Regions from separate parts of the Paenarthrobacter sp. NPDC018779 genome, predicted to be linked through region 1. Evidence: riboswitches for the same ligand, from Rfam matches in the RefSeq annotation. Region 1 holds a riboswitch; each other region holds the start of a gene.
What was found. Region 1 has a riboswitch for S-adenosylmethionine ahead of ACH488_RS09790 (homoserine O-acetyltransferase). Riboswitches for the same ligand answer to the same signal wherever they lie in the genome.

Region 2: another riboswitch for S-adenosylmethionine. It lies ahead of ACH488_RS04685 (NADH:flavin oxidoreductase/NADH oxidase); the one in region 1 lies ahead of ACH488_RS09790 (homoserine O-acetyltransferase).
Region 3: another riboswitch for S-adenosylmethionine. It lies ahead of ACH488_RS06760 (hypothetical protein); the one in region 1 lies ahead of ACH488_RS09790 (homoserine O-acetyltransferase).
Region 4: another riboswitch for S-adenosylmethionine. It lies ahead of ACH488_RS16770 (DUF1737 domain-containing protein); the one in region 1 lies ahead of ACH488_RS09790 (homoserine O-acetyltransferase).

Annotation. Positions count from the first base shown of each region.
Region 1 covers NZ_JBIRZS010000007.1:221-7,184, reverse strand. The annotation lists gene ACH488_RS09815 (DMT family transporter) at 1-324, opposite strand, end outside; gene ACH488_RS09810 (RNA-binding S4 domain-containing protein) at 348-575, shown strand; gene ACH488_RS09805 (alpha/beta hydrolase) at 572-1,219, opposite strand; gene ACH488_RS09800 (SGNH/GDSL hydrolase family protein) at 1,305-2,141, shown strand; gene ACH488_RS09795 (winged helix DNA-binding domain-containing protein) at 2,143-3,321, shown strand; gene ACH488_RS09790 (homoserine O-acetyltransferase) at 3,359-4,480, opposite strand; SAM riboswitch class IV at 4,495-4,609, opposite strand; gene ACH488_RS09785 (bifunctional o-acetylhomoserine/o-acetylserine sulfhydrylase) at 4,772-6,112, opposite strand; gene ACH488_RS09780 (VOC family protein) at 6,326-6,964, shown strand.
Region 2 covers NZ_JBIRZS010000003.1:39,539-46,502, forward strand. The annotation lists gene ACH488_RS04655 (hypothetical protein) at 1-394, opposite strand, end outside; gene ACH488_RS04660 (DUF805 domain-containing protein) at 830-1,315, opposite strand; partial or broken gene ACH488_RS04665 (hypothetical protein) at 1,625-1,879, shown strand; gene ACH488_RS04670 (NAD(P)-dependent oxidoreductase) at 1,876-2,709, opposite strand; gene ACH488_RS04675 (MerR family transcriptional regulator) at 2,755-3,144, opposite strand; gene ACH488_RS04680 (hypothetical protein) at 3,488-3,610, shown strand; SAM riboswitch class IV at 3,843-3,953, shown strand; gene ACH488_RS04685 (NADH:flavin oxidoreductase/NADH oxidase) at 3,993-5,102, shown strand; gene ACH488_RS04690 (LLM class flavin-dependent oxidoreductase) at 5,112-6,203, shown strand; gene ACH488_RS04695 (NtaA/DmoA family FMN-dependent monooxygenase) at 6,200-6,964, shown strand, end outside.
Region 3 covers NZ_JBIRZS010000004.1:104,938-111,901, reverse strand. The annotation lists gene ACH488_RS06785 (LOG family protein) at 1-522, shown strand, start outside; gene ACH488_RS06780 (matrixin family metalloprotease) at 519-1,442, opposite strand; gene ACH488_RS06775 (matrixin family metalloprotease) at 1,562-2,398, opposite strand; gene ACH488_RS06770 (VIT1/CCC1 family protein) at 2,553-3,707, opposite strand; gene ACH488_RS06765 (hypothetical protein) at 3,976-4,167, shown strand; gene ACH488_RS06760 (hypothetical protein) at 4,164-4,499, opposite strand; SAM riboswitch class IV at 4,516-4,635, opposite strand; gene ACH488_RS06755 (sodium:solute symporter) at 4,831-6,369, opposite strand; gene ACH488_RS06750 (helix-turn-helix domain-containing protein) at 6,640-6,964, shown strand, end outside.
Region 4 covers NZ_JBIRZS010000018.1:36,607-43,570, forward strand. The annotation lists gene ACH488_RS16750 (carboxymuconolactone decarboxylase family protein) at 1-83, opposite strand, end outside; gene ACH488_RS16755 (PLP-dependent cysteine synthase family protein) at 178-1,242, opposite strand; gene ACH488_RS16760 (aromatic amino acid ammonia-lyase) at 1,236-2,849, opposite strand; gene ACH488_RS16765 (NtaA/DmoA family FMN-dependent monooxygenase) at 2,851-4,179, opposite strand; SAM riboswitch class IV at 4,355-4,468, shown strand; gene ACH488_RS16770 (DUF1737 domain-containing protein) at 4,482-4,742, shown strand; gene ACH488_RS16775 (rhodanese-like domain-containing protein) at 4,739-5,149, shown strand; gene ACH488_RS16780 (O-succinylhomoserine sulfhydrylase) at 5,152-6,360, shown strand; gene ACH488_RS16785 (hypothetical protein) at 6,371-6,964, shown strand, end outside; gene ACH488_RS16790 (glutamate--cysteine ligase) at 6,950-6,964, opposite strand, start outside.

The DNA of each region.
Region 1 (6,964 bases):
GGTGAACGATTGGGCGAAGACGAAGAAGGCACCCACGGCACCGGCCATGACGTAGAACGGCGGAAAGCTGCGCGCTCGGACCGCGGGAACAATCCGCGCCAGCCCAGCCCTGCCTTTGGGGGTGGCCAGGGAAATCGCCGCGATCACCACCAGGCCCGTGGTGAAGCTCACTACTGCGGCGGCGATGCCATCGTCCAGGGCACCGGCCAACGCTCCGTTGATGCGACCCTGGACCGGGAGTACCAGTCCCGTCAGGACGGCGAGGGGCAGGCCAAGGGCAAGCGGAAGACTGGAACGGCGGGTAGGGTGCGGCACTGTCACCACACTACTTCAGGCATCATTGCTGTATGAGCAACCCCGAAATCGACGAAATCCCCATCCGCGACGACATGATCCGCCTCGGCCAACTGCTGAAGCTCGCCAACCTCGTTGAGGACGGCGTGGAAGCCACGGAGCTCATCAAGAACGGCCTGGTCAAGGTCAATGACGACATCGAAGAACGCCGCGGCCGCCAACTCCACGCCGGCGATACCGTAACCGTCAACGGCCAGACGGTCCGGATCGCTTCCTCCTAGCTGAGGACCTTGTGGGTGAGGAATTCGCCCACGTGCCCGATCTCCTGCTGGTTGATCCCGTGCCACATGCCCGTGTAGAGCACCTTGGTGAGGTCAACGTGCTTGCGTACCCAGCCCATGGTGTAGTCGATCTTGTCCGGCGTGATGACGGGATCCTGCTGGTCGCGGCCCCAGAAGAGCGGGACGGTACCGTCCAGTTCGTCGTCGCGGAAGGCGGCGTCAGCGCCGGCGTCGACCACGAAACCCGAAAGCCCGACGACGGCGGCGAAGTCCGCGGGCCGGTACCGGAGCATGGTGGTTGCCATGGCCATGCCCATGGAGAAGCCCAGCAGTGTCACCGAGGAGTGGTTGGCCTTGACGGTGTCCAACCACTCCAGCGCGTACTCGGCGGCCAGCTTCACGGCATCGAGGGAGTAGTCGATGGAGGCCGTCAGCGGGAACCAGGTGAAACCGGGGCCCATGGGCATCGGGGCGCGAAGGGCGGCCACCACGAATCCGTCCGGCAGGAGTCCGGCAAGGCTGAAGAGGTCGTCCTCGTTGGAGCCGTAGCCGTGCAGCAGGACCAGGAGCGGCTTTCCCGCCCTTTCGGTTTCGTCATGGGACCACAGGACAACGGGCGCGGGGAATGCAACGGCTTCAGTCATGGGTCTATTCTTGCAGTTACCCATGGGTAACAACCTACGGTGGCGTAGGTTCGCAGACACGAGTTCACAAGGCAGGATAAGACAAGTGAGTGAGAGCGATTCATTGGTAACGCCCGGCAGTCCGGTAGAAACGCATCCTTGGAGCCGCTACGTGGCGCTGGGTGATTCCTTCACCGAGGGCATCGGCGACCCCGAGCCGCAGAACCCCGGAGGCTTCCGTGGCTGGGCGGACCGGGTGGCCGAAGAGCTGGGCCGCGGCCATGACGATTTCGCGTACGCCAACCTTGCCATCCGGGGCCGCCTGCTGCAGCAGATCGTGGACGAGCAAGTTGGCCCGTGCCTGGAACTGCAACCGGACCTCGTCTCCATATCGGCAGGCGGCAACGACCTCATCAGGCCGGGCGGGGATCCGGATCTCCTGGCCGAGAAGCTGGACGCAGCGGTCCAGGAACTCAGCTCGGGCGGTGCAACCGTGGTGCTGTTCAACGGCCCGGACACCGCTTCTTCCGTGCTCAGCCGGATCCGCGGCAAAGTGGCCATCTACAACGAGAACCTCCGGACGGTCGCCGCCCGGCACGACGCCATCGTCGCGGACATGTGGTCCTTGCGGCAGCTCGCCGACACGCAGATGTGGGACGAGGACCGCCTGCACTTCTCGCCCCTCGGCCACCACACCATCGCGATGATGGTGCTGGAGGCGCTGAACGTCCAGCACACCCTCGAACCCCTCGTCCCCAAGCCGTTACCGCCGCGCACATGGCGGGAAGCGCGATCCTCGGACCTCGTATGGGCGCGCGAGTACTTTGTCCCGTGGGTCATCCGCCGCCTGCGGCACCAGTCCTCCGGCGATGGCATCACGCCAAAACGTCCGACGCCGGGACCCGTCTTCGGGCCCAACGTCACCGGATTGCCGCGCGGCTAGCGTGGTTGCGCCGACGCCCGACGACGTGGTGCGGCTCCGGTTGCGCCATCAGCAACTCCGCGCCCCTTCCGCGGGTGCGGCCACCGATGCCCTCAAGAACCTCCTTGCCGTCCAGGCCCAGGAGTTTCCCTACGCGAGGTGGTCGCTGGCGCAACGGACAGCCGAAGCTTCCGCTGCGGACGTGGAGGAACTCGTGGCGGACGGCACCATCCTGCGCACCCACATCCTCCGGCCCACCTGGCATTTTGTGCACCGTGACGATCTCGGGTGGTTGATGGCGTTGTCCGCGGATCGCCTCCACCAGGGCAACAAAGGCATGTACCGGCAAACGGGCGTGGATGCTTCTGCGGCTGCCCGCAGCGGAAACATCCTGGCCGGCGCGGTGTCCGGCGGGGCGCACAAGACGCGCGAGGAACTCTCCGCGGTCCTGGAAGAAGCGGGGTTCCCGGGCAAAGGACTGGGCTTCGTGTACCACCTGATGCACGCAGAGATCAGCCGGATCCTGGTCAGCGGAACGCCTGTCCGTTCTTCCGGGGGTGCCCTCAAGCAGACGTACGCGCTGTTCGGGGAACGGGTGCCCGAGCCTGGGCCTGACGCCTTGGACGCCGATGGACGGGACCAGGCACTGGGCCAGTTGGCCTTGCGGTACTTCAGCAGCCGTGGACCGGCCACGGTCAAGGATTGCTCGGCGTGGTCCGGCCTGACCATGAAGGACGTGAAGCGTGGCCTCGACGTAGCCGGCCACGTTGCCCCGGGGTCCCTGGCCGCACTCCGGATCGAGGGGCTGGACTTCCATCTGGCAGCGGAGGATGTTGCCGGCATGGAACGGTCCGGGTCCGCCCCGGAGTCTGACTCAGGGCCGGGGACTGGCTCAGGTCCGGACGCGGCGCTCCCCCGGGTGGACCTCATCCAGTGCTACGACGAGTACGTCATGGGCTACTCCCAGTCCCGGCACTACCTCGGCGGCGTGGCACCCTACTTCCCGGAAAACGGCGGCCCCATGCACGTTGTCCTGCTGGATGGCAGGCTGGCCGGCTGGTGGCGGCACGGATTCGCCGGCAACACCTGCGAACTCGACGTGCGGATGAACCAGCCCGCCACGCCCGCCGTCCAGCGGGCCCTCGAGGCGGAAGTGGACCGGTACGGCAGGTTCCTGGGCATGGAAGCCCGGCTGGCCTGACGGCAATGCCCGTTGGACAGCCGGCCCAGTGCCTGGCCTAGGCGAAGAAGGACTCCCGCAACTGCGCCGAGAGCTGCCCGATCTCCGTGAGGAAGCCGTCGTGGCCGATCGGTGCCTCGATCACATGCACCGGAACGTCACCCGGCAGCGCCGCCGCAAGTTCGCGGGACTGCGCCGGGAAGTACAGCCGGTCCGTGTCCACCGCTGCGATGAAGAACTCGGCCGTGGTGCGCTCCAGCGCTTCCTCCAAGGAGCCGCGCCCCCGGGTGACATCGTGGCTCATGAGGGCCTCGGTGATGGCGATGTAACTGTTGGCGTCGAAGCGGCGCACCAGCTTGGTCCCCTGATGGTCGAGGTAGCTTTCCACCTGGTAGCGACCACGCTTCCCCAGGATGGCTGCGGCGAGCGGGGTTTCCTGGTGCTGCGCTTCGCGGCCGAAACGGACATCCAATTCCAAGGCTGAACGGTAGGTGATGTGGGCGATCCTGCGGGCCAGGGCGAGGCCGGCCTCGGGCGCGGCACCCTGGTAGTAGTCGCCGTCGTTGAAGTTGGGGTCCTGGCGGATGGCGAGCGTCTGCGACTGGGCAAAGGCGATCTGTTCCGCGGTGCTGTAGGCACCCACGGACACCACCGCACAGCGCTTGACCCGTTCCGGGAACGTGACGGCCCATTCGAGAGCACGGGCACCTCCCATGGAACCGCCCAGGACGGAGTGCCAGGCACGGATCCCCAAGGCATCGGCGAGGCGGGACTCGGCCTCGGTAGTGTCACGCAGGGTGACCAGCGGGAAGCGGGAACCCCACGGCCGTCCATCGGGCGCGGCCGAGGAGGGCCCCGTACTGCCGTAGCAACCACCAACGATGTTGATGGAGATGACGAAGAACCGGTTGGTATCGATCGTGGCGCCGGGCCCAACCAGTTGTTCCCACCAGCCATCCTCGTCCGTGGCACCACGGGCCACGTGGGTGCTACCGGTCAGGGCATGCTCCACCAGCACGGCGTTCGAGGCATCGGCGTTCAATTGGCCCCATGTTTCGTAGGCCAACACAACATCGGGAAGGAAACCGCCGGCTTCGAGTTCCAGCGGGCCCACATGGGCGAACTTGACGGTTCCGTCGGCTTCCTCGGATGTGGGAAGGGCTGTAGCAGTAATGGTCATTCCTTTGACACCTAACCTCGCGCTTGCCCACCGCCTTTCGTGCGGCAGGCCAGGTCCTCACCCGGGGCACCCCACCGCGGAGGAGGGTTGCCGGCCAGCAAGCCGGGGCTGTCACTGGCACTCATGACCTAATACGTAAGAGTCTAGGAAGAACACAGCCGTTCTGGCGAAGAATGTGACAGCTGTGTGACGGTTTGGGGCATCTTCGTTCAGTAACGAGCGCCCGGTGGCGCCGCCCAGCGAATAATCGTCGGCCGGGAGGCGCCACCGTATTTCACGGCAGTTCCGTTGTCAGGCGCCCTTGGCTGCGCGGAAACCGGCTTCGAGGTCGGCGAGGATGTCGTCCACGTGCTCGACGCCCACCGCGAGGCGGACCAGTCCCGGAGTAACGCCGGCAATGGCCTGCTGTTCAACCGTGAGCTGGCTGTGGGTGGTGGACGCGGGGTGGATCACCAGGGACCGGACATCGCCGATGTTGGCAACGTGCGAGTGCAGTTCCAGGGCGTCCACGAACCGCTTGCCCGCTTCCACGCCGCCCTTGATGCTGAATGCGACAACCGCGCCAGTACCGCGGGGGCCGTACTTGCGGCCACGCTCAAACCAGGGGCTGGACGGCAGCCCCGCAAAGGCGACGGATTCGACGTCGTCATGGGCTTCCAGCCATTCGGCCACTTTGGTGGCGTTCGCGACGTGGCGCTCCACGCGCAGGCTCAGGGTTTCCAGGCCCTGGGCGATGAGGAAGGCGTTGAAGGGCGAAACCGCCGAGCCGAGGTCTCGCAGCAACTGGACGCGGGCCTTGAGGATGTAGGAAAGGTTGGCGCCGAGCGCGCCGTCCTTGCCGAGGTCGCGGGCGTAGACCAGACCGTTGTAGCTGGGGTCCGGGGTGTTGAAGTTGAGGAAGCGTTCCGGATCCTGGCCGAAATCGAAGTTTCCGGAGTCCACAATGACGCCGGCAATCGCTGCGCCGTGCCCGCCCAGGTACTTGGTGGCCGAGTGGACCACGATGTCCGCGCCCCATTCGATGGGACGGATCAGGTACGGCGTGGAAAGGGTGTTGTCCACGATCAGCGGGACGCCGGCTTCGTGGGCCACCTTCGCGATGCCCTCGATGTCCAGGACGTCCTGGCGCGGGTTGGAAACCACTTCGCCGAAGAACAGCTTGGTGTTCGGCTGGACGGCGTTGCGCCACTGCTCCAGGTTGTCCGGATCCTCGACGAACGTCACGGAGATCCCGAACTTCTTCAGGGTGTGGGCCAGCAGGTTGTAGGTTCCGCCGTAAAGGCTGGGGCTGGCCACCACATGGTCGCCGGCCTCGGCGATGTTGAGGATGGCGAAGGTTTCTGCGGCCTGCCCGGAGCTGAGGAGCAGGGCACCCAGGCCGCCCTCGAGGCTGGCGATCCGCTGCTCCACGGCATCCTGGGTGGGGTTGCCGATCCTTGTGTAGATGGGTGCCAGCTCGGCCAGGGCGAAGCGGTTGGCGGCACTCTCGGCGCTCGGGAACACAAAGGACGTGGTCTGGTAGATCGGAAGCGAGCGGGCACCGGTGGCGGAATCGGGTTCCTGGCCTGCGTGGATCTGGCGGGTTTCGAAAGACCATCCTTGGGACATTGCGTTCTCCTCTTCGTGGCGCATGGGTTTGCGGTGGACAGTGGGTGCTTGGAACTGCGGCCAGTCTAGGAAGGCTCCGCGGCAATGCACAGCTTTGTGACGAAGACAGTATTTTTCGGTCCTTGGGCGTCATTCCGGCGTCCCGCCATGACGCCCGACGCGGCCCTTCGATAACATCCCACCTTGGTTAGGCTTGACTTAGCTGAGACCCGAATCACAAAGTGCCAAGATGAAGCCATGCGCATGGATCACGTCTCTTACGCTTGTGAACGAGATGGCCTTCTGGCCACGACAGAACGAATTTCCGCAGCATTGGGAGTGGACGCAGTCCGGGGCGGAGTGCATCCGCGCTTTGGTACCCGGAACATGATCATTCCCCTCGCGGACAACAAATACCTTGAAGTGGTGGAGGTCCTGGACCACCCCGCTTCGGATAAGGCACCCTTCGGCCAGGCAGTCCGGGCACGCTCGGCAGCCGGCGGCGGTTGGATGGGCTGGTGCGTCGCCGTTGACGACCTCGCTCCGTTCGAAGAACGCCTTGGCCGTTCCGCAGTCCCCGGCAACCGCAAGTTCCCCGACGGCCGCGAACTCGTGTGGCAGCAGATCGGCATCCTCGGCTTGATCGCCGATCCCCAGGTGCCGTACCTGCTCAAGTGGGAAGGCGATCCCGGCCTGCATCCCTCAAAGGTCTATGAAAGTGACGTCAAAATGTCCAGCCTGACCATTGCGGGCTCGGCGGAACGCGTCACCGAATGGCTGGGCGAGCCCGTGGAAAAGCCGCTTGAGGACGTCGCAGTCCAGTGGATGGCTCCGCACGGTACGCCCGGGATCATGTCCGTGACCTTCGAAACCACCTCGGGTGCCGTCACCATCTGA
Region 2 (6,964 bases), on a different contig from region 1:
CCCAACGGTTTCCGTTGATCCGTAGATCGCGGAGAGTCTGGTAGTTGCTCGATGGGCCTGGGCTGTTGACGAAGACCGAACAATTGGCGCCGTCCAGAAGAAAGAAGGTCGTCTTATTCCAACCAAGTCCCCAAATGGCCACGTCGGGAAGCATGACGATGGGTTTCTTTACGCCATAGCCAATGAGCTGACTCGCGTCACCTTCAAAAATAGCAATGCCCCCACCAAGGCTTGAAATCTGGGACAGAAATCCGTTGATCTCATCCGATTGATCTACGGCCGCCGTGCCTGGAGCACTACCAACCGCCTGCACATTGGGCTCCCCGAGCTTACCCCGGCTGTACTTCCTGTCTATGCCCTTCTTACTATCATCTCCGTCCTGATAAGTCGGCATGTGGGCCCTTGGCAGTATCCCGAAGTCCGATGCGTAATACGTGCGTTTCGCACTCTTCGTCACGGCCGTAGCTGCCGCAGCGGGCTGTGCCGCTACCACCCCGGCAGCCAAAGCAAGTCCGCCACCCCTGATCAACGCCCGTCGATCCACTCTCATTTTCCAGCCTCCCGCACACAAGTTTTCCGCTCTTGGTGTTGCCGAAGGACAATCACGACGGCTGAGGTGGCCCGAGCACACCAGCTTCCGGTTGTCCCTAGGAACATGTGTGGCAGCAGCGCTGAATACTACGGAAGAATGCGGATCTTTTTACTGCCTGGCTCGATCCGCAAGGAGTTACTACATTTTTGGCCTTACCCGGCCCGGTGACGCTGACCAACCCGCGCAATCTGATGAAAGGGCGACAATTCCGTGCCGGAGTTTGGTTTCCCGTTCCTGCTACCCGATACCTGGCTGGTCGAATCGCTGGCCCGCCGGGTTAGGAGACAGGAGCGAGAACACCAGGATAATGATTCCTCCGAAGCCTGGAATCAGACCAAGCAGGATCATGAAGCCGCTGAGGTTACCGTCATGCAGGCGCCGGACCGTCAGGGCAATGGACGGCACAATGATCGCCGCGTAGTACGCGAACATCAGTATCAACCCAACAATGCCACCGGGACCGGGTGTACTGGTGCCGTACTCGGAAACGGTGCTGCCAAGGGCGCTGAGAAGACTCGCAATAATCAAGACCAGGAAATCAGTGATGGTCAAAGCGAGAACAGACCACCAATATTCGCTGCGGCTGGCGCGGCCATTGAAGACGGCGTACTTCGTGAAGAACCGCCTAATGGCTGCTCCGAAAGTGGCGCCGTAATAGGGAGCCCACAGCGGGGGTTCGCCAGTCGGGGCCTGGTATGGATTTGCTTGTTGCAGATAGCTCATGTGTGCATTCCCGGAGATAGAGAGTGTGATTGTTTGGTAACGGCGATGGCCAGGCGTTGACCATCGCCGTCGGTGTCGCGGACTGACCCCCGCATTGCCTTGGCGTCTCGCGGATGCCAGGCGTTCGATGTGCCGGCCTGCGGAGCCACCCCAAATATTGAGTCCGGATGTTGTATTGATCAGTGAAGGTGGGTTGAAGGGTTCAAGAAGAGGAAGGGTGGATGACACGCTCCTCGTCTTGAAATTTTTCATTTCGATAGGCTAACTCAAGTCCCCCGCTGCATTTGAACTCCGCTTCAGAAGCCGGATGAGCGCATGTTTGCCGTGGCGCAGGACTCGAAATCCTTCGGAGGTACTCCGTGGATAGTCGGCGATCATGTGGAGTCAGACATATCCGGTGCGCGGGCCGGGTGCTTCACTGCCTGGGTAAGCAACGGTCGATCATGGACCAAGGAGTGGCAGCCCACATTAGAATCCCCTCACACTCCGGTCTGCTTGTTCTACTCAACTCGCTGTCGTCGGCATGACGAATCCAGAAATCCTCTCCCACGAGGCCTTGACTAAGCCGGGATGCGGAGAGCCGCCCGGCCCAGGTCTTCGTCCCCATTGCCCGCGGACTCCAGGAGGCCAACCGACTGGGATACCAGCACCGTCGCCTTGCCGCGCCGAGCAAGTTCAAGATCTTTTGCCGCCAGCCGCGTGGCATAGTCGGCTTCCACGGCGAAAACCCGCTGCGTCAGGCCTCCAATAGTTGTATGCGAAAAGACTGACCTGAGGGTGTCCTCATCCAATCCAAACGAACGCCCCACTGCGAGTCCCTCGCCCACTGCCAAAATGCCGGGAATGATGGCGGACATCACTGCGACTTTGGCCGCTGATCCAGCTCCAGGACCGCCAACGAGTGACGGCGTTCCTAGCAGCGACAACACTGGTCGAACGAGCTCGAAGGCCGACTCGTCTGCGCCGACCAACAGTCCCAGGGAGCCTTTGAGGGCAGCGTCTGAGCTACCCATGACGGGGGCATCGATAACGTGCACACCAAGAGGCACCAAGCTGTGCAATTCTGAGCTGGTCTCAGGGTGGACAGTAGACAGATCAACAAGAACAGCGCCGGCAGGCACATCGCTTGCCATGGACCTCACGACGTCGAGCACGGCGTTGTCGTCACTGAGCATGAGCAAGACGATGTCGGCATTCCTTACGGCATCCGCGGCGGTGTCGGCTACTGCCACCCCTTGCAAACCAGAAGTCTTCGCCTTGGTCCGGTTCCATACCGTAACAGCCCGACCCGTTGAAACGAGCCTGCGGGCGAAGGCCGAGCCCATTGCTCCGAGACCAATGAGAGCGACCCGCGGCTCGTTCGAGGACAAAATTTGATTGATTTCCTGTGTCATGCTTTGAGTCAACTAGTTAGAGCGCGCTCGAACACAAGCGGAACCTCAAATGGCGGCCTGGCGGTCGACGGTAGCCCGCCGTGAGCCCCGGTACAGCATAATTTTGGCGTCTATCGCCTTGAGGTGTTGTTCGGTGCGACGAAGTTGCTCTTCGACTCGGCTCCGGTGCGTTTCAAGGAGACCGACCCGCTGTTCTTCATTGCCATGGCCGTCTTGGACAAGCGCAATGTAGGCGCGCAGATCCCGCATGGGCATCCCTGTCTCTCGCAACCGCTTCAGCATACGTACCCAGCGAATATCCCGGTCACTGTACCGCCGACGCCCAGCCGAATCCCGCGGCACATCAAAGACCAGCAGGCCGTCCCTTTCGTAGTAGCGCAGTGTGTGCCGCGTAAGCCCCGTCAGCTCCGCGGCACTGGATATCGAATAGCTCACGGCTTTCCCCAATCAATAATGGCTTCCCGTTGCGAGCCTCGACCCATTTTGCAGCAGCGAGCGGTTGCCCCACCTCACCGCGACGCAGCCAGCTGAAATCCTTAAGCCCTGCCGCACGACAGGAACTCCAGCCTGGCAGTTGGGGCCGACAGTGCACCCAGCGATCTTCGACGACGGTTTGCCTAACTTGGGGCCCGCAAAGTCCTTCGCTTTTTCCATACAAAGTTGACGCGGGCGCCTCGGGGTTTTTGACGCACCGCTGCCCCTTAACAACCCGCGAGACATCAGCCGCGAAATGGGAGACACAGTTCTGATTGGAGGAAGAATGGCGGAGCCTGGTCTAATGATCGACCTCGTCGACGGACTTATTCTTGCGGTGATTTTGACCTGCGCGGTGGTCGGTGTCCGCCGCGCGAAAAAAAGAATCGGGACGAGTTTCGTTCCAGACAAAGCTTGCGAGGGGTGATGCGGTGTGTCGTCATCTTCCTTTTCGGGTTGAGCAAATGTTGCTCCCAGGACAGCCGGCGAAGTGATGACAGCACTCGGAGCGCTTTCTTGGTACAGCTGGCGGTAAGAGGCCAGGCCGGCGAGGCAATCGTTACGCTGTGCGCCCTCCGTTGACGTGCGGTTTCGTCCGGTAACGCCGCAAGACATTCCGTTTGTTGGCACACACTGAACCGCCCTAGATTCGTGCCATAGGTCAAGAGACAGCACGCGAAGGTCCGGCTGGTGCTGCGGCAACCCTCAGGCATTGAAGTGGCAGGGTGCTCCGGAAACAGACCTGGCCGCGTCTGCGGCAAGTCAATGTCGAGCCGGCTGTCTGCGGCCCCTGAAGCGGGAGGAGCCGCGTGAGCGCGCCGCAAACACTAGCCGAACCAGCAAAGGTCAGCCTGTTCCAGCCCATCACCTTGGGCGCCCGGACGTTCAAGAACAGGCTGTGGCTCTCGCCAATGTGCCAGTACTCCGCCGAAGACGGTGTTCCCGGCCAGTGGCACCTGGTCCATCTCGGCGCCAGAGCCAAAGGCGGTTTCGGGCTGATCTTCGCCGAAGCCACGGCGATCTCCCCGGAAGCGCGGATCTCGCTCGGCGACACCGGCCTCTGGAATGACCGCCAGGAACAGGCTTGGGCCAACATTGTTGATTTCGTCCACGAGCGTGGCACCAAAATCGGCATCCAGTTGTCCCATGCCGGCCGGAAAGCGTCCCTGCGCACTCCGTGGGATGCCGAACCGGGCGCCCTGCCCGTCGAGGAAGGCGGCTGGACAACGCTTTCTGCCTCCCCCATAGCCTTCCCCGGATCGCCGGAACCTTCGCAGGCCACTGGAGCCCAGCTCGAGGGCATCGTGGACGATTTCGCGTCCAGCGCCGTGCGCGCCCGCGGTGCCGGGTTCGACGTCGTCGAAATCCAGGCAGGGCACGGCTTCCTGCTCCATTCCTTCCTCTCGCCACTGTCCAACGAGCGCACGGACCAGTACGGCGGTTCGCTCCGGAATCGGGCAAAGCTGCTTCTGGACGTCGTGGAGGCGGTGAAAGAGGTCCTGGGCCCCACGGGTCCGTCTTTGTTCGTCCGGCTTTCCGCCACGGATTGGCTGGAACACGGATTGACGGTCCACGACACGGCCGACGTGTCTGCTTGGTTGCGGGAGCGCGGCGTGGATCTGGTGGATGTCTCGAGCGGTGGACTGCTCCCCGCCGACATTCCGTTGGGCCCCGGGTATCAGGTCCCGCTCGCCCAGCACATCGCCGCCAAAGCGGACGTACCGGTTGCCGCCGTCGGACTCATCACTTCGCCGCAGGAAGCGGAAGAAATCGTCGCCTCGGGAACTGCCGACGCGGTTTTCGTCGGGCGCGCGGGGCTGGCGGACCCAGGCTTCGGACTGCGGGCCGCGCACGAACTAGGCCACCAACCGGCAGAGCAACTCTGGCAGAAGCAATACGTACGCGCGATCTGGAAGTAGGGGATTTCCATGAGCAAGTTTGCACTCGGCATCGAACTCGACGGCGACGGAGCCCATCCCTCCGCGTGGCGCCACGCCAAGCACCCACCGACGGAGCTGTTAACTCCTGAACGGTTCGCCGCCGTCGCGTCCACGGCAGAAGCTGCGGGTTTCACCTTCGCCACGTTCCGCGACAGCAGCGGGCAAGGCAGCCCGAACGTGACGGGCCGCCTGGACACCGTGGAAGTTGCCGCGTTCGTCGCGGCGTCGACCGGCCGGCTCGGTCTGGTTCCAGCCGTCAACACCATCCATGCTGAGCCTTCCCACCTGGCCAATCAGCTCAGCAGCCTGGATTGGGCATCCAGGGGCCGCTCGGGCTGGCTGGCTGAAGCGCGGGAATCACCGGCCATTGCGGCGGCCTACGGTTCTGAGCCGGTCCTCGACCAGCACGCGGTCCAGCGCGAAGGGGCCGAGGTAGTGGCTGCTACGCGCCGGTTGTGGGACACGTGGGAGGACGGCGTGTTCATCGCCGACGCCGCGAACAACCGCTTCCTTGACCTGGACAAGTTCCATTACGCGGACTTCAAAGGCGAGTTCTTCTCCATCAAGGGCCCGTCCATCACTTCCCGCCCGCCGCAGGGCCAGCCCGTGGTGTTCGGCCGCCAAGGTGAGCTGGCGGCGGAACTGCCGGACGCCGTCGTCGTCAGTGCCGACAGCCTCGCGGGCATCGCCGCCGCGGCCGGGGAAGAACGACGGCGGGGCGTCCTTCGCGTCGTCGCGGACCTTGAGGTAGTGCTCGACGCCGGTGGCTCACCAGCGCAGGAACGACTCGACCGCTTGGACGCGGCTTCGCCCTGGCCGGCCTCGCCGGACGTGTTGCGGTTCGTGGGGAACGCCGGGGAGCTGCGCGCCCTGCTGGCGGAACTCTCCGGCGTCGTCGACGGCGTGAGGCTGCACCCGGCGGTACTGGACGTCGACCTCGAAGTACTTGCCGCAGAGGTGATCCCGGGCCTTGTGTCCGCTGGAGTATTTGTCCCGCCGGCGACCGGAAGCACGCTGCGGGAATCCCTGGGGCTGCCCGAGCCCGTGAACGCCATCGCGACCAGCAAGGAGCCAGTATGAGCAGCATCGAGTACCCCCGTCCGAATGCCCGGATCCACCTGGCACTCTTCCAGCCGTTCAGCCCCAACTACGACTGGAGCACAACGGACCGCCTGGAGGACTACTACGACTTCGACAAGTACGCCGAGCTGGTCCAGAGCGCCGAACGGGGTCTCTTCTCCACCGTCTTCCTCGGAGAAAGCCTGAGGCTGCGCGAGCACCTCGGAAAGCTGAACGACATCGCCATCACAGGCAGGCCCGACGCCCTGGTGCTCTACGCCTACCTGGCGGCAAAGACCAGGCACATCGGGCTCGTGGCCACGTTGAACACCACCTACTCGGACCCGGTGGACCTGGCCCGGCGCCTGGCTTCGGTTGATCTGCTGACCGCCGGCAGAGCCGGGTGGAACATCGTGACCACGGACAATGCCTGGACCGGCGAGAACTTTCGCCGCGGCGGCTTCCTGCCCAACTCGGAGCGCTACACCCACGCCGAGGACTACGTGGCCGCCGTGGAGGACCTGTGGGACGGTTTCCCGACAGGCTCGATCGCTTCATCCCCGGACGCAGCAGCCTGGTCCGCGGAACCACGGCAGGTCCGCCGCCAAGGCAAATTCAGCAGCATCGACGCCACACCGCAAGTACCAGGGAGCCCGCAAGGCCAGCCAGTGTACTTCCAGGCCGGAGACTCGGACGAAGGCCGCGACTTTGCCGCACGGAGGGCCGAAGGAATCTTCACCCACCACATCGAATTCGACGACGCCGTTGCCTTCACGGCAGAT
Region 3 (6,964 bases), on a different contig from region 1:
CTGAGCGGAAAGCACGACGACGACTTCCGCGCGGCGCTGCAGGCGCTCGCCGTCGTTCCGGGGTTCAGGCCGTCGGTGACGGCTTGGGCGCGCGAGGCCGCCGCCGTCGTCGAACATTATCCGGACGGCACCGCCACACTGGGCATCCCCACGTGGTTTTACGGTCATGAGCCACCCAACCTGTTCGCGACGCACATCGCCAAGTACTTCGCGAACGCCATCAGGGAGGCCATCCTTTTGGAACTGTGCAACGGCGGAATCGTGTTCCTCCCAGGCTCGGCCGGGACCGTTCAGGAGATTTTCCAGGACGCGTGCGAGAACTACTACGGTGCGCCGGAAACAGTCACGCCCATGGTGCTGGTGGGACGCGAGCACTGGGAACGGACCTTCCCCGCGTGGCCCATGCTGCAAAGCCTGGCCGCGGGAAAGCCCATGGCTGAACGGATCTTCCTGGTGGACACCGTGGAGGAAGCGGTGGACATTGTGGCCGGACGGGCCGGGCGTCCTGCGCAGGAGCCCTAGAAGTCCTTGCTGCACGGACCGGAGCCGAGCTTGGCCAGGCCCGTCAGGTCGCCCGCTGCGTATTGGCGCACCCATGAGGCCTGGTCGTACATGAGCTGGCGTGGATCATCCACGTGGTCCAGGCCCAGGACGTGCCCCAACTCGTGCATGATCACTCCCACGCCGATTTCCCGGCCCTGGGAGGACCCCATGATCCCGGCGAACTGCGGCGCATCAAGGGACACTGTGCCGGTGACGTAGGCCTTGTAGCCGTTACTCAGCCCAATCGACGAACTGCCACCCAGTCCAACGGTTTGGCCCGTGAGCCGCGGGACCTGCTCCGGAGTGGTCCAGGCGATCAGGACGGGAGCCCAGCGGTCGCCGTACATCTCGGGCTGGTAGCCGGCCCTGTTGCTGGTGGGCTGCTCCGAGGTGGGGCCGTCGTAGATGAAATGGAGGCCCGTCGCCAGGCTGGCCTGCCGCACGGCTTCCTCCACCAAGGATTGCCACGACGCAGGAGCCAGCGTCGAGTTCACCACGTAGTGGATGGGGCGGCAGGGGGAGTAGGCCACGGGTGTGCCGTCCGTCTTGAGCGCCAGGAATTTGTAGGCCGTACTGCTCCGCTGCAGGGGCGCGGGCGTGCCCAGGGGAGCGTCGGCTTCCTCACGCCCTGGAACAGGGTCTTCCCGTTGTCCGAACGGCAGCACCCCCGGGCGCGGGGACTGGCTTTGCGGTACATCCGAACCCCACAGCGGCTGCAGGTCTCCGCCGAAGTAGGCACCCGCGCAGACCAGTCCCAGGACCCCGAAAAAGAAGAAGACGGCGGCGACGGTGCGGTGCTTGATCTGTGGAGTGGGTTGTTGGAGCGGTCCCTGTGCAGGAGGGAGATGACGCGGCGGGGGATAGGGGTCTGGCCCTTGTGGCGACCCATCAGGTTCCATCGAACCCCCTGACGCGACGGCCCGGAACCGCGGTTGGGGCGCCGCCGTCGGCCGTTTGGGGACAGCATAGGACCGCGCCTGCCGGGAAGTCCATGGCCCGGCTCCAAACGGGAACCGGCCTAGATGTCCTTGCGGCAGGGGGCAGATGCCAGCAGGTGCAGGCCGGTCAGGTCGCCGTCAGCCAAACCATCAGGTGCGCCGATCTCCGGATACATCAGCTGCACCGGGTCATCCACGTGGTCCAACCCCATCACATGGCTCAGCTCGTGCTGCATGACGGCCAGGACGTAAGCCGAGCCGCCTTCCTCAGCCAGGAGCTCGGAGATCTGGGGTGTATCGAGTTCCAGGCTGCCCGTGATGTAACTCTTGGGCCCCTTGTTCAGCGAATACATGGTGCTGCCACCGGTGCCAATGACCTTGTCCTCCAGCGCGGGTGCGGCCTCCGGGGTAGTCCAGGAAATCAGCAGCGGTGCCCAGCGCTCGCCGTACTTCGCCGGTTGGTACGGCTCCCGCTTCGCAGTGGGCAGCTCGTCCGTGGTGCCGTCATTGACGAACTGGATGCCCGTCGCGGCCGAGACGTTCGCCAGGGCAGTCTGGAGCAGCCCATCCGTTCCCGCAGGCGCCGAGGCATCATTGACCACGTAGTGCAGCGGCCGGCACGGCGAATATCCAACCGGTGTGCCGTCGTCGTTCGTGGCCAGGAACTTGTAGGAATCGCTCGTGAAGGCCGGCGGGGCAGGTGAGGCGAGCGGAGCATCGGCCTCTTCCATCCCGGGCGGGGGAGCGTTGAGGGCGCGGGCCGGGATGCGCGTGCCTTGTCCGGCTTGTTGGGAGTTGGGCAGGGCGGCACCCGGGATCAGGGCCGTGATGCGTGGATCGCCGTGCAGGAAACCGCTGACCAGGACTGCCACCACAGCGGCAACCGCCGCCATGACCAGGCCGAGGAGCAAACGCAGCGCCTTGCCGGCAGGGCGGGGTTCGTGCGCAGGCGACTCCCCATGCTCGGTGTCCACGGTTCTCCATTCCTCAGGCCCCGTTCACGCAGGCAGCGCAGAGGACGAACCAACATTACGGGACCGGGGTGGCCCCGTCTATTCATGCCGGCGAAGCCTAGACGATCACCGCTCCGAAGAGGAGGCCCAATCCATAGGTGGCAGCTGCGGCGCCGAGGCCGATGGCCAGCTGGCGGAGGCCGCGGCTCAGGGGAGAGGTTCCGGAGAGCAGCCCGACGACGGCGCCCGTCGCCAGCAGCGCGACGCCCACCAAGGCGCCGGAGAGGATCAGCGCGCTCCAGCCCACCACGCCGAAGACGAACGGCAGGATGGGCACGATGGCGCCGGAAGCGAAGAAGCAGAAGCTGGAAAGCGCCGCGCCCCATGCCGAACCGACCGTCTCATGCTCGTCCTCGACTTCTTCCTTTTCAGGTTGCAAGGACAAGCTCGGATCGCAGTCGCAACTGAAGAGTCCCAGCCTCTCGGCGGCGCGGTGTTCAGCAGCTTCCCGGGTCATGCCCCGCGCCAGGTACACCAGGACGAGTTCGTTGTGCTCCACGTCCAAGGACGGTGCGGCAGCCAACGTGGCCTGGGTGGGAAGGGTGGCGTTGAGCAGTTCCCGCTGCGACCGGACGGACACGTACTCGCCGGCACCCATGGACAGCGCACCCGCCAGCAGGCCGGCAACGCCACTCATCAGCACCACGGCACTGGAAACGCCCGTCGCGGCCATGCCCATCACCAGGGAAAGGTTGCTGACCAGGCCGTCGTTGGCGCCGAAAACCGCGGCGCGGAACGTGCCGGACAACCTGTTGCGGCCACGGGTTGCGAGGCCGCGGACAACTTCCTCGTGGATTTGCTCGTCGGCCACCATTGCGGGCGTGGCGTACGGGTCGGTGCCGTAGGGGGAGCGCCCCTCGGCACGTTGGGCCAAGGCGAGGACGAAGACGGAGCCGAAGTGCCGCGCGAGGAAACCGAGGAGCCGGCTGCGTGCCGACGCCGCCTTGGGCATTCCGGCGTGTTCCCCGAGCAGCTTGAGCCAGTGGGCCTCGTGCCGGCCTTCCGCTTCTGCCAGGGCAAGGAGGATCTGGCGCTCCTCACCGTCGCGGCGTTGGGCGAGTTCGCGGTAGACGGCGGCCTCGGCCCGTTCGTCTGCCAGGTACTGCCGCCAGCGCCGGACGTCCGACTGCGTGGGTGTTCGCGAGGGTTCTTCTTCGGGCCGGGAGTCCGGAGCGGGGCTCGACGGACCGTGGGATTCCTGGTGCTGTTGCACTGTTTCTCCTGGGCTTGATGGGACGGTTACGGCCCCTTTGCACCGCCCACTGTACCGCCTATTTCCGGGGATTTTTGGCTGGTATTCCTTAACAGGAATGTTCGGCATGCCTTAATTCCGAACCCTGGTGCAGCGGTGCTGCGGCCGCCGGCGACCCTCCCTTGACCCCTTCTTGAGGCGGTGCTCAGATGGATAGACAGGGGCGGGGCACTCCCCGCACATCGGTCAGTGGACCGCCTGGTGCGGCCCGTCGGACGGAGGTTGCAGCATGAGCACCGAATCACATCCCCACCACCCGGAACGGGCAACCATCGAGTCGGATCCGGCCTACGACTACAACGAGGACCAGGAAGTCGATGAGGCTTGGGCAGAGGAAGGCGAGGTGGCGGACGACGACGAGCGCATTGTGCCGCTCGATGAGGCCGAGGAAGAATTCCGCGGCGACGGCGACGAATCCTAGGCAGCCGGCACCAGGCTGAAGTGCCGCTCGCGCCCGGCAGCACGTCCGACGGCGGCAACGGTCACCGTCAGCGTTTGCGACGCGAAACACCAGCGCGTGGCGCGGACGGAGCGTGCCAACGCCGCGGCGAGGAGCCGGGGCTCAGGGTGGTGAAAGCGTTCGGTGCGGCCGCGCGCGACAATGATCACCGTGCCGTGGACGATGTCAACCACGGGAATCACCCGGACTGTCGGGGAAGGGGTTTCGGTGGCGCTGGCTTGGACGGGGCTGGCGTTGACCAAGGCCGCTTGGGATGTGCCCGCTTGGACCGTGGTTTCAGTTTGGTACGGCAAGGACTGCTCCTTGGTGGGAGTGCTCTTGCCCGCTCGGTTGTCTCTGGTCCGGGGCGGGCCGCTTCCTCATCCGAACCACCCGTGAACATGGGGTTGGTGCGTGGCCAGTCGGAGCTTGGCGCCACATCTCTTGAAGCTGCGTCCTATCCTAATGCCTCCCCTTTGTGGGGCCTGCTTGGCGTGCTCTGCGGGGGCGAATGAGCGCAGAGCGGGCCCCGCAACGGGGGTAGGTGTGTTGTGGAAGCCGGGGACTACGCAAACGGCGACGCCACCCCGCGAAGGGTGGCGCCGCCGTCGTGCATTGCCGAGGTGGCCACTGTGTGGCCGGACTTCAGGCCTTGTGGCTGCTGACCGGGTGGGCGTCCAGCGGGAGTTCATCCGAGATGGCTCCTGCAACCCGCTTGTCCCATGCCGCGCGGACTGCGGCATCGGTGGGCGGAGTGAGCAGTGAGATCACCACGAAGGTCACGAAGGAAGCTCCGAGGCCCCAGTAGATGGGATCGTTCGCGTAGACGCCGTCGGCGCTCTCGATCACACCCGTTGCGAAGAGGATCAGCAGGACCAGGGTGAGGACCGAGCCCACGGCCATGGACCAGGCTGCCGCAATGCCGGTACCGCGCTTCCACACAAGGCCGCCGAGGATGGCGACGAGGAGGCCGCCTACCAGGATGTCGTAGGCGATGGTGAGGGCAACAACAACGTCCTGGGCCGCCATGGAGATCAGCACTGCCAGGACGCCGAGGCCGAGGACCCAGTAGCGGTTCGCCTTGACGTCGTGCTCTGGGTTTTCCGTGTCGTCGGTGTTGATGGTCTTGCCGAACCAGCTGGCGACAAACGGGACAACGTCTGCGCGGGCCACCGTGGCTGCGGCAATGAGCGCACCGGACGCGGTGGACATCATTGCGGCGACGGCTGCTGCCATGACCAAGCCACCGATGCCGATGGGCAGGATGTGGGTTGCCACCTCGGCGTAGACAACGTCCTTGCCGAGGTTTGCCACGTCGATGTCCGGCAGGGCAACGCGTGCGGCGAGGCCGATCAGGGCGCCGGCCACACCGTAGAGGATGCAGTACACCCCGGCGGTCGCGCCGCCCCAGCGTGCAACCGTGGGGGTCTTTGCTGTGAAGACGCGCTGCCAGATGTCCTGGCCGATGAGGAGGCCGAGCGTGTACACCACGAAGTACGTGATGATGGTCTGCAGGCCGATGCCGTCGATCTGGAAGAAGCTCTGGTCAACGCGCTGGCGGATGCCGTCCAGGCCACCGGCGGCGTTCATGACGAACGGCAGCATCAGCAGGAAGATGCCAACGGTCTTGATGATGAACTGCACCTGGTCCGCGAGGGTGATGGACCACATGCCACCGATGGTGGAGTAGACAAGCACGATCGCGCCGCCCACGGCGATGGCCAGCCAGCGTTCCCAGTCGAAAAGGACCACGAAGATGGTGGCGTAGGCGCCGGTGGAGGTTGCGCAGAGCATGAGGGTGTAGGCAAGCATGACGATGCCGGAGGTCTGGGTGGCCTTGCTTCCATAGCGGAGGCTGAGCATCTGCGAGACCGTGTAGATCTTCAGGCGCTGGATGGTGCCGGCGAACAGCAGGCTCAACAAGAGGACGCCTGCGCCGATGGCCACCACGAGCCACATGCCGGAGATGCCGAATTTGTAGCCCAGGCCAACGCCGCCAACGGTGGATGCGCCACCCAGGACAACTGCGGCCATGGTGCCGGTGTAGAGGAACGGTCCCAGGCGGCGGCCGGCCACCAGGAAGTCGCTGTTGTTCTTGGTGCGGGACTTGCCCCACCAACCGAACGCCAGCATGGCAAGCAAATACACCACCACAATGGCGATGTTGATGAACGAAGAGTCCATGAGTGGCTCCTTGGAGCTGATGCACGGAGGTTGGGGTATTCGACGATACTCCTGCAGGGCGTCGAAGTCTCTGTGCTGACGAACGGAGGTTGGACTTGTGTTGTGTGCCTCACAGACAACACTTGTTGCCTATGAGGATATGTTGTGATGGGAGTAACAGTCAAGGTGGTTTGGTCATGGTTCCGCGGATTCTGGCTCTTTGCTGTGGCTCTACGGCTACTATTGGCTCCAATGACAGGGCCTCACGGACGGGCCTGAAAGGTTTTGTGAATGAAGGCTCTACCCGTTGAACCCAGCAATGTTCCCGTTGCCATCGGTTCCAGAATCCGTGCAGCCCGGCAGGCGCAGCGGCTTACCATCGAGCAGGTTGCAGATGCCACGGGCCTGACCAAAGGCTTCCTTAGCAGGGTGGAGCGGGACCTCACTTCACCGTCGGTGGCCTCGCTGGTGACGTTGTGCCAGGTGCTGTCCGTGTCTGTTGGCGACCTGTTCGCCGCCCCCGAAACCCACCTGACCCGGCGCGACGACGGTCCGCGCATTTCCCTGGGCGGCCAGGGCATTGTTGAGCGGCTGCTCACGGCGCGTTCCGAGCGCA
Region 4 (6,964 bases), on a different contig from region 1:
TACTGGGTGAGAGTGGCGTAGAGCTCGGGTTGTTGCTTGTCCAGATAACCGGCAAGGCGCGGCGATGTTTCCTGTTCGGGCATATTTGGAGCTTAACGCAGTGAGCGAGCGTCCGCAGGAACAGGCGGTTAGGTGAGAGAGCGTCGGCGAAAAGGGGGGATTCGGTGAGAGAGGGTCCTAGTCGCGGGGAGTGGGGATGTCGGCGGCGAGGCGGATGTGGTTTTCCGCCAGCCACGACGGGTTGAAAGCCTTGCTCAGGTAGTTCGTGCCGGCGTCGGGGGCTATGGCCACCACCACGGAGCCGTGTGGAGCCGCACGGGCCACACGCAAAGCGGCAGCTACGGTGAGCCCGGACGACGGCCCCAAGGACAGTCCTTCCTCGTCGAGGAGCCGGTGGACCACGGTGTAGACCTCGTCGTTGGGGATGCGCAGGAACCGGTCCACGATGGAGCGGTCGAACGCTTTGGGCCACTCCGATTGCGGCCACGAGTTGCCCACGCCGTCAACCAGGATCTCTTCGGGGTGGCCACCACTGTAAGCGGAACCATAGGGATCGGCGCCCACCACTTCGACGTGGCCACCCGGGCGGAAGGCCGCCACTTGTTCCTTGAGGTAACGGCCGTTGCCGCTGATGGTCCCGCCGGTCCCGATGCCCGCAACGAAGTGTGTGATCAGCCCACCGGTCTGTTCCCAGATCTCCGGCCCGGTGGATTCGTAGTGCGCCAGCGGGTTGGCCGGGTTGTCGAACTGCATGGGCCGCCACGCACCGGGGGTCTCGGCGGTGATCCGGGCGGCAACTGCCCGGGCATTTTCCGGCGATTCCGAGGGCGCGTTCCAGTCAGTCAGGATCACGCGGGCGCCATAGTTATGCAGCGCGGCGAGTTTCTCCTCGGAGATGGTGTCGCCGGTAACCACCACCACGGGATGTCCGGTCAGGTGTCCGATCAGCGCCAGGCCAATCCCCGTGTTGCCGGACGTGCTTTCCACAATGGTGGCGCCGGGCCGCAGTTCACCGGATCTCTCGGCCGCCCGAACCATGCTCAGCGCGGTGCGGTCCTTGATGGATCCGCCGGGGTTCTCCGACTCAAGCTTGACGTGGATGCTGCTGCCCAGGCCCCTGCCCAGGTTCTCCAACTTCACCAGCGGCGTGTTGCCCACCTTGTCCAGTACGGAGGTATCCAGCCCGTCGGGCGCCCCCGTTGCAGCATGCACCCCGTGCCTGCGGGCTGCCGTTGTCACCATGTTCCTCCTCCTTCCGCTGCGGCAACGTCCGTGGCCCGGACGCTGCGCACCTGGTCAGGCCTCGGCCCCTCCCATACCGCCGCCACTGCCTCGCGCAGCACACGCCGTGCCCGGTCAACAAGTTCGGGGGCCGACGGCCGCTCCGCCAGCACATCGGCCAAGCGGCCCACGACGGCGGCAGTCCCCTTCCCGAGCGGTTGCGCGGCTCCCGCTTCGAGCAGCAGGTAGGACGCAGTGAGGGCTTCAATAGCCAGGAGTTTCTCCAAGGCGTCCAGGGATTTTTCGAGTTGCTGCAGGGCGAGTGGCGCCAGAGTCGAATGATCTTCGACGTCGGCGGACAGGGTTGGGGCTCCCAGGGTGGCCGGAGCCGCGAGGAACTTTAGTTCGGCCAGCAGACCGGCCGCGGAGTACCACAGCAAGCCGGGAAGCTCTTCCTGGGCCAGACCGGAACCGGCGGCCGCGGCAGCGAGGTGCTTGGCACGGATGGCACGCTGCGGCGGGTACAGCTTGGCGATCCGGCGTTCGCTGGAGATCCCCACATGTGCCAAGGCCAGGCGCAGGCCTTCGAAGGACAAGGCAAGCTGCATCGGCTGGAAGTTTCCACCGGAGACCATCTGTCCGGACTCCAAGTCCACCAAGGGATTGTCGCCGCGGCCGTTCAACTCCACATCGAGCGCGAAGCGAAGCTGCGCAACCAGGGCCCGGAACGCGCCGTGGGTTTGCGGCGCGGCCCTGAAGGACAGGGCGTCCTGCACGGAGACCTCGGGACGGACGTCTTCCAACCACCCACCGCTCAAGAGCCGGCGGACAGCGGCGGCCGATTCGCGCTGCCCGTCCACCGCCTTGGCCGCCTGGATGGCCGGCGAAAAGGGACTCAGGTTCCCGCCGCCGTCGTACCTTGCGGTGGTTTCCAGGGACAGCGCCAGCCCGACGTCGGCAAGCCCTGCCACCTGCTGCAGCCGCACGAGGGCGAGCGCGCCGGCCCCCGTCGAGTAGCTGTTGGCGCTGACCAGGGCCAAGGCCTCCCCTGCCGCGAGCGTGAGTGGCTGCAGCCCGGCGTCGGCGAGCGCCTTGGCGCCGGGCACCAGGGTGCCTTCGGCGTCGAAGGCTTCACCTTCACCGATGGCGACGGCGGCGACGGCGGCAAGCTGGGTCAGATCGGAAGAACCCACTGAGCCCTCGCTCGGGATCGCGGGATGCACCCCACGGTTCAGGAGTTCGGCGTAAAAGCCTGCTGTTTCGGGTCGGACGCCGGAGCCGCCGCGGCTGAAACCTATGAGCCGGGCGAGGATGACGGCCCGGGCGGCGGCAAGGTCCAGATAGGGGCCCACTCCGCTGTTGTGGTAGCGGACCACCTGCACTTGGTAGCTGAGGACGGACTCCTCCTCCACAGCGGTGTCCCGCCCGGAGCCCAGCAGGGTGTTGAGCCCGTAGACGCGTTGCCCGGACGCGGCCGTCCGTTCCACGATTTCCCGTGATCGCCCCATCAATGTCAACGCATCATGGTTGAGTTTCACGTGAAACGCCGGGTCAGCGGCAACCTGGGCCAAGCGCTCGGGAGGCACAGCGGCGGTCCCGATCACCAGTTCATTGGGTTCGGGGGCCATGTCAAAAGTCCAGGAGGTTTTGGCGGAAACCTCCGTTGCCGTAACTGCTCCTCAACAGCCCGCGGCGCCGAAGCTCCGGGGTGAGTTTGTCCAGCACGGAGTGGACCGTCACGGGATCCACAAACCCGGAGAAGAGGAAGCCGTCACCGCCAACAGCTGTGCCGGTCTCTTCGAGGTAATCGGCGATCTCCCCAGCAGTGCCAATGATCGAGTCTCCGGCTCCCCCGCTGCGGGCTTGAAGGATCTGGCGCAACGTGGACCCTGGAGGGGCTGCCTTGGAGAAGTGTTCCAGTGTTCCCTGGTTGCTGTTGGTGCTCAGGGTGGGGAGGGGCTCGTCGAGGTCGAACTTCTTGAAGTCGATCACCGAGAGGTAGGAAATCGAGTTGAGTTGGCTGTCGATGTCCCGCTGCGTGAGCTCCCGCCGCTGAGCCCTTAGTTCCTCCGCCTCGGCCGTGGACCCCACCACGGTGGGCTTGAGGACGAAAAGGACCTTGACGTCGTCGGGGTTCCTGCCCACCTTCGACGCCTCCTCGCGGATGGAATCGCGGTAGGCCTTCATGCCGTCCACCCCGCGCGCCAAAGCGATCGCCACATCCGCGTTTCCGCCCGCGAAGGCCTTGCCGCGGGGCGAGGCCCCGGCCTGCACCAGCACCGGTTCCTCCGGCAACGGCGCGGTGTTGAGCGGCCCACGAACCCTGAAGAAGTCCCCCTGATGGTTGATCGGGTGCACCTTGGTGTGGTCGGCGAAGACACCAGCGGAGACGTCCTCAAGCACAGCGCCAGGTTCCCAGCTGCGCCACAGCCGCCTGACGACGTCGACGAATTCCTCCGCCTTCTCATACCGCAAGTCGTGTTCAATCTGTTGGTCCAGCCCGTAGTTCTGGGCGGCGAGGTCGCTGCCGGAGGTAACAACATTCCACCCGAGCTGGCCCTCGGAGAAGTGCTGGAGCGTGGCGAGGAGGCGGGCCGCGGTGAAGGGAGGATAGAAGGACGCGCTGACGGTGGGGACTATCCCCAGGTGTTCCGTGGCGGACAAAAGGTACGGAACCAGGGCCAGGGGGTCGTGCTTCGGCGCGAAGGACGCATGGGCCAAGGACACCTCAGCCGTGCCCCCGTACGTATCCGGGACGGTGAGGGAATCCTCGATGATGAACAGGTCCAGCCCGGATCGCTCAAACGCCCTCACGGCCTCCTGGTACAGCGCGGGTTTCTTCCAGTCGTAGCCCAGGCCGTAGCCGGGAGTCCCCCAGCCCTGGACTCCGAATCCGTGGCCCACGAACCATCCAAAATGCAGCATGGGCTTGAGTGTAGAACTGCTGTGTCCGTTCACCGCGACCTGATTTCATGCGAAGTTACAGGGGGTCGTACTGCGTCAATTATGCTCCCGCGGGGTCACATTTGGACCCCGTTCGGCCCACCCCTGGAAGGCACCGGTTACGCAACATGACGACGACGGTGCAGTCGCCAAATGCGGCTGACCAGCTGTGGATGTTACGTTTTTCTTGAGTAATGAGCACCAGCGTTAAGCCCTGACTTGCTGGTCGGCAACCCTCTCCCGCGGCGGGGTGCCTCAGGTGACTACTCGGCGTATTCGACACTTCGAACTGCAAGCGTGACTGAGGAGCACCACGAATGCCTGAAACCACTGAAGAAAAACTCTCCTACCGCCTGATCACGGGCCCCGATACCCGTGACTTCTGCGAACGGATCTCCGCGGCCTTGGCCGAGGGCTACGTGCTGCACGGCAGCCCCGCGGCCACGTTCAACGGCGAAACCGTGATTGTTGCACAGGCCGTCATCTTGCCCGCTGCAGTGGCCAGTGCGGACGCAGCCGTGGCGAGCGCCGTGGACGAGTTGGACAACTACGAGGAAGCATTCGAGGGCCACGCATGAGCTACGCAGGTGACCTGACCCCGCAGGACGCGTGGGCAAAACTTGAAGACGGCGCCATCTTGGTGGACGTGCGCACCGAAGGCGAATGGGCCCATATCGGCATTCCGGACACCAAGGCCACAGAGAACGATCCCCTGTTCATCCAGTGGAACCTCGCCGGTGGCATCCCGAACTCACGCTTCCTCGAGGACCTGCAGCAGCAGGCTCCCGAAGGCGACGGCGTGGAGCTCGTTTTCATCTGCCGCTCCGGCCAGCGCTCCATCGCTGCTGCCATCGCCGCCACGCAGGCCGGCTTCACGGCCTACAACGTCCTTGAGGGCTTTGAGGGTGAACCGGACCGTTACGGCGAACGCACCGTGAATGGCTGGAAGAATCGTGGCCTGCCGACCAACCTGGGGAACGACTAAAAGTGACTTTCAATCCTGACGCCGCCGGCTGGAGCCCTGACACCCAGGCCGTCCGCGGTGGCCTTGACCGTACCAATTTCCAGGAAACGGCAGAGCCCGTCTTCCTGAACTCAGGCTTCGTTTACGAATCCGCAGCTGCCGCCGAACGCGCCTTCACCGGCGAAGACGAGCGCTTCGTCTACTCGCGCTACGGCAACCCGACCGTCGCCACGTTCCAGGAGCGGCTGCGCCTGCTCGAAGGCACGGAGGCGTGCTTTGCGACGGCGTCCGGCATGTCCGCGGTCTTCACTGCCTTGGGTGCCCTGCTGGGTGCCGGTGACCGTGTGGTTGCCGCCCGCTCGCTGTTCGGCTCCTGCTTTGTGATCCTCAACGAGATCCTGCCGCGCTGGGGTGTGGAGACGGTCTTCGTTGATGGTCCGGATCTGGAGCAGTGGCGTGCGGCCTTGTCCGAACCAACGACGGCCGTCTTCTTCGAGTCGCCGTCCAACCCGATGCAGGAAATCGTGGACATCCAGGCCGTCAGCGAACTGGCCCACGCCGCAGGGGCGACGGTCGTCGTCGACAATGTCTTTGCCACTCCCCTGCTGCAGCGCTGTGGCGACCTGGGCGCGGACGTGATTGTCTACTCCGGAACCAAGCACATCGACGGCCAAGGGCGAGTGATGGGCGGGGCGATCCTGGGAACCAAGGAATTCATCGATGGCCCGGTCAAGAAGCTCATGCGCCACACTGGCCCGTCCTTGTCCTCCTTCAACGCCTGGGTGCTCACCAAGGGCCTCGAAACCATCGGACTGCGCGTGAACCACAGCTCCGCGTCCGCGTTGAAGATCGCCGAGTGGCTCGAGCAGCAGCCGGCCATCAGCTGGGTCAAGTACCCGCTGCTCAAGTCGCACCCGCAGTACGAGCTCGCCACCAAGCAGATGAAGGCCGGCGGAACCGTGCTCACGTTCGAGCTCTCGCCGTCCGGTGGACGCACAGCCAAGGAAGCTGCTTTCGCGCTTCTGGACGGGCTGAGCGTCATCGACATCTCCAACAACCTGGGCGACTCCAAGTCCCTCATCACCCACCCGGCCACCACCACCCACCGCGCCATGGGACCGGAGGGTCGCGCAGCGATCGGGTTGAGCGATGGCGTGGTCCGGTTGTCCGTAGGCCTTGAGGACGTGGACGATCTCATCCTGGATCTGGAGAAGGCCCTCAAACAGGTCTAACCTTCATGCCATGAGGCATCCATACCGCCGCGCTGGGGCTGTCATCGTCGCGGGTTCCGTGGTGTGGCTGGTGGGGATTTCACCCGTTCCGCAGGTCTACACCACGCAGGATCCCGCCGAACGCCTGCGGCTGCTGATGCGTGGCGAGCGGGGCTGGATTGTGGGGCACCACCTGGCTGCCGCAGGAACCGCTGCCGTGCCGATGGGGTTCGCCGCCTTCGCCCGGGCGCTCCCCGAGGGAACGGCCAAATCCTTCGGTGGTGCGTCCGCTGCGGCCTTGCTGGCGGGCGCACCGCTGTTTGTCTACAGCCTGTCCCGCCGGGCTTCGGACCTTGAGCGCTTCGCCTACCGCCGAGGATCCAACGCACCGTTCCTGGGCTACTCTTGGCTCCACATTGCCGGGCTGGGCGCTCTGGGCGTGGGCCTGCTGAGTTCCCGGGCGAAGCGCTGGGTGGGGTTCACCGCCTCGGGCGCGGCTGCGCTGTTCGGCGTGATCCTGCTGACCGCCAAGGACATTCCGCCGTTCGCCTTCTACGTCACGGAGGGACTGGTGGGGGCCTACTTGATCGCCTGGGATGATGAGGCCGGGTCAGGCCCGCCGGAC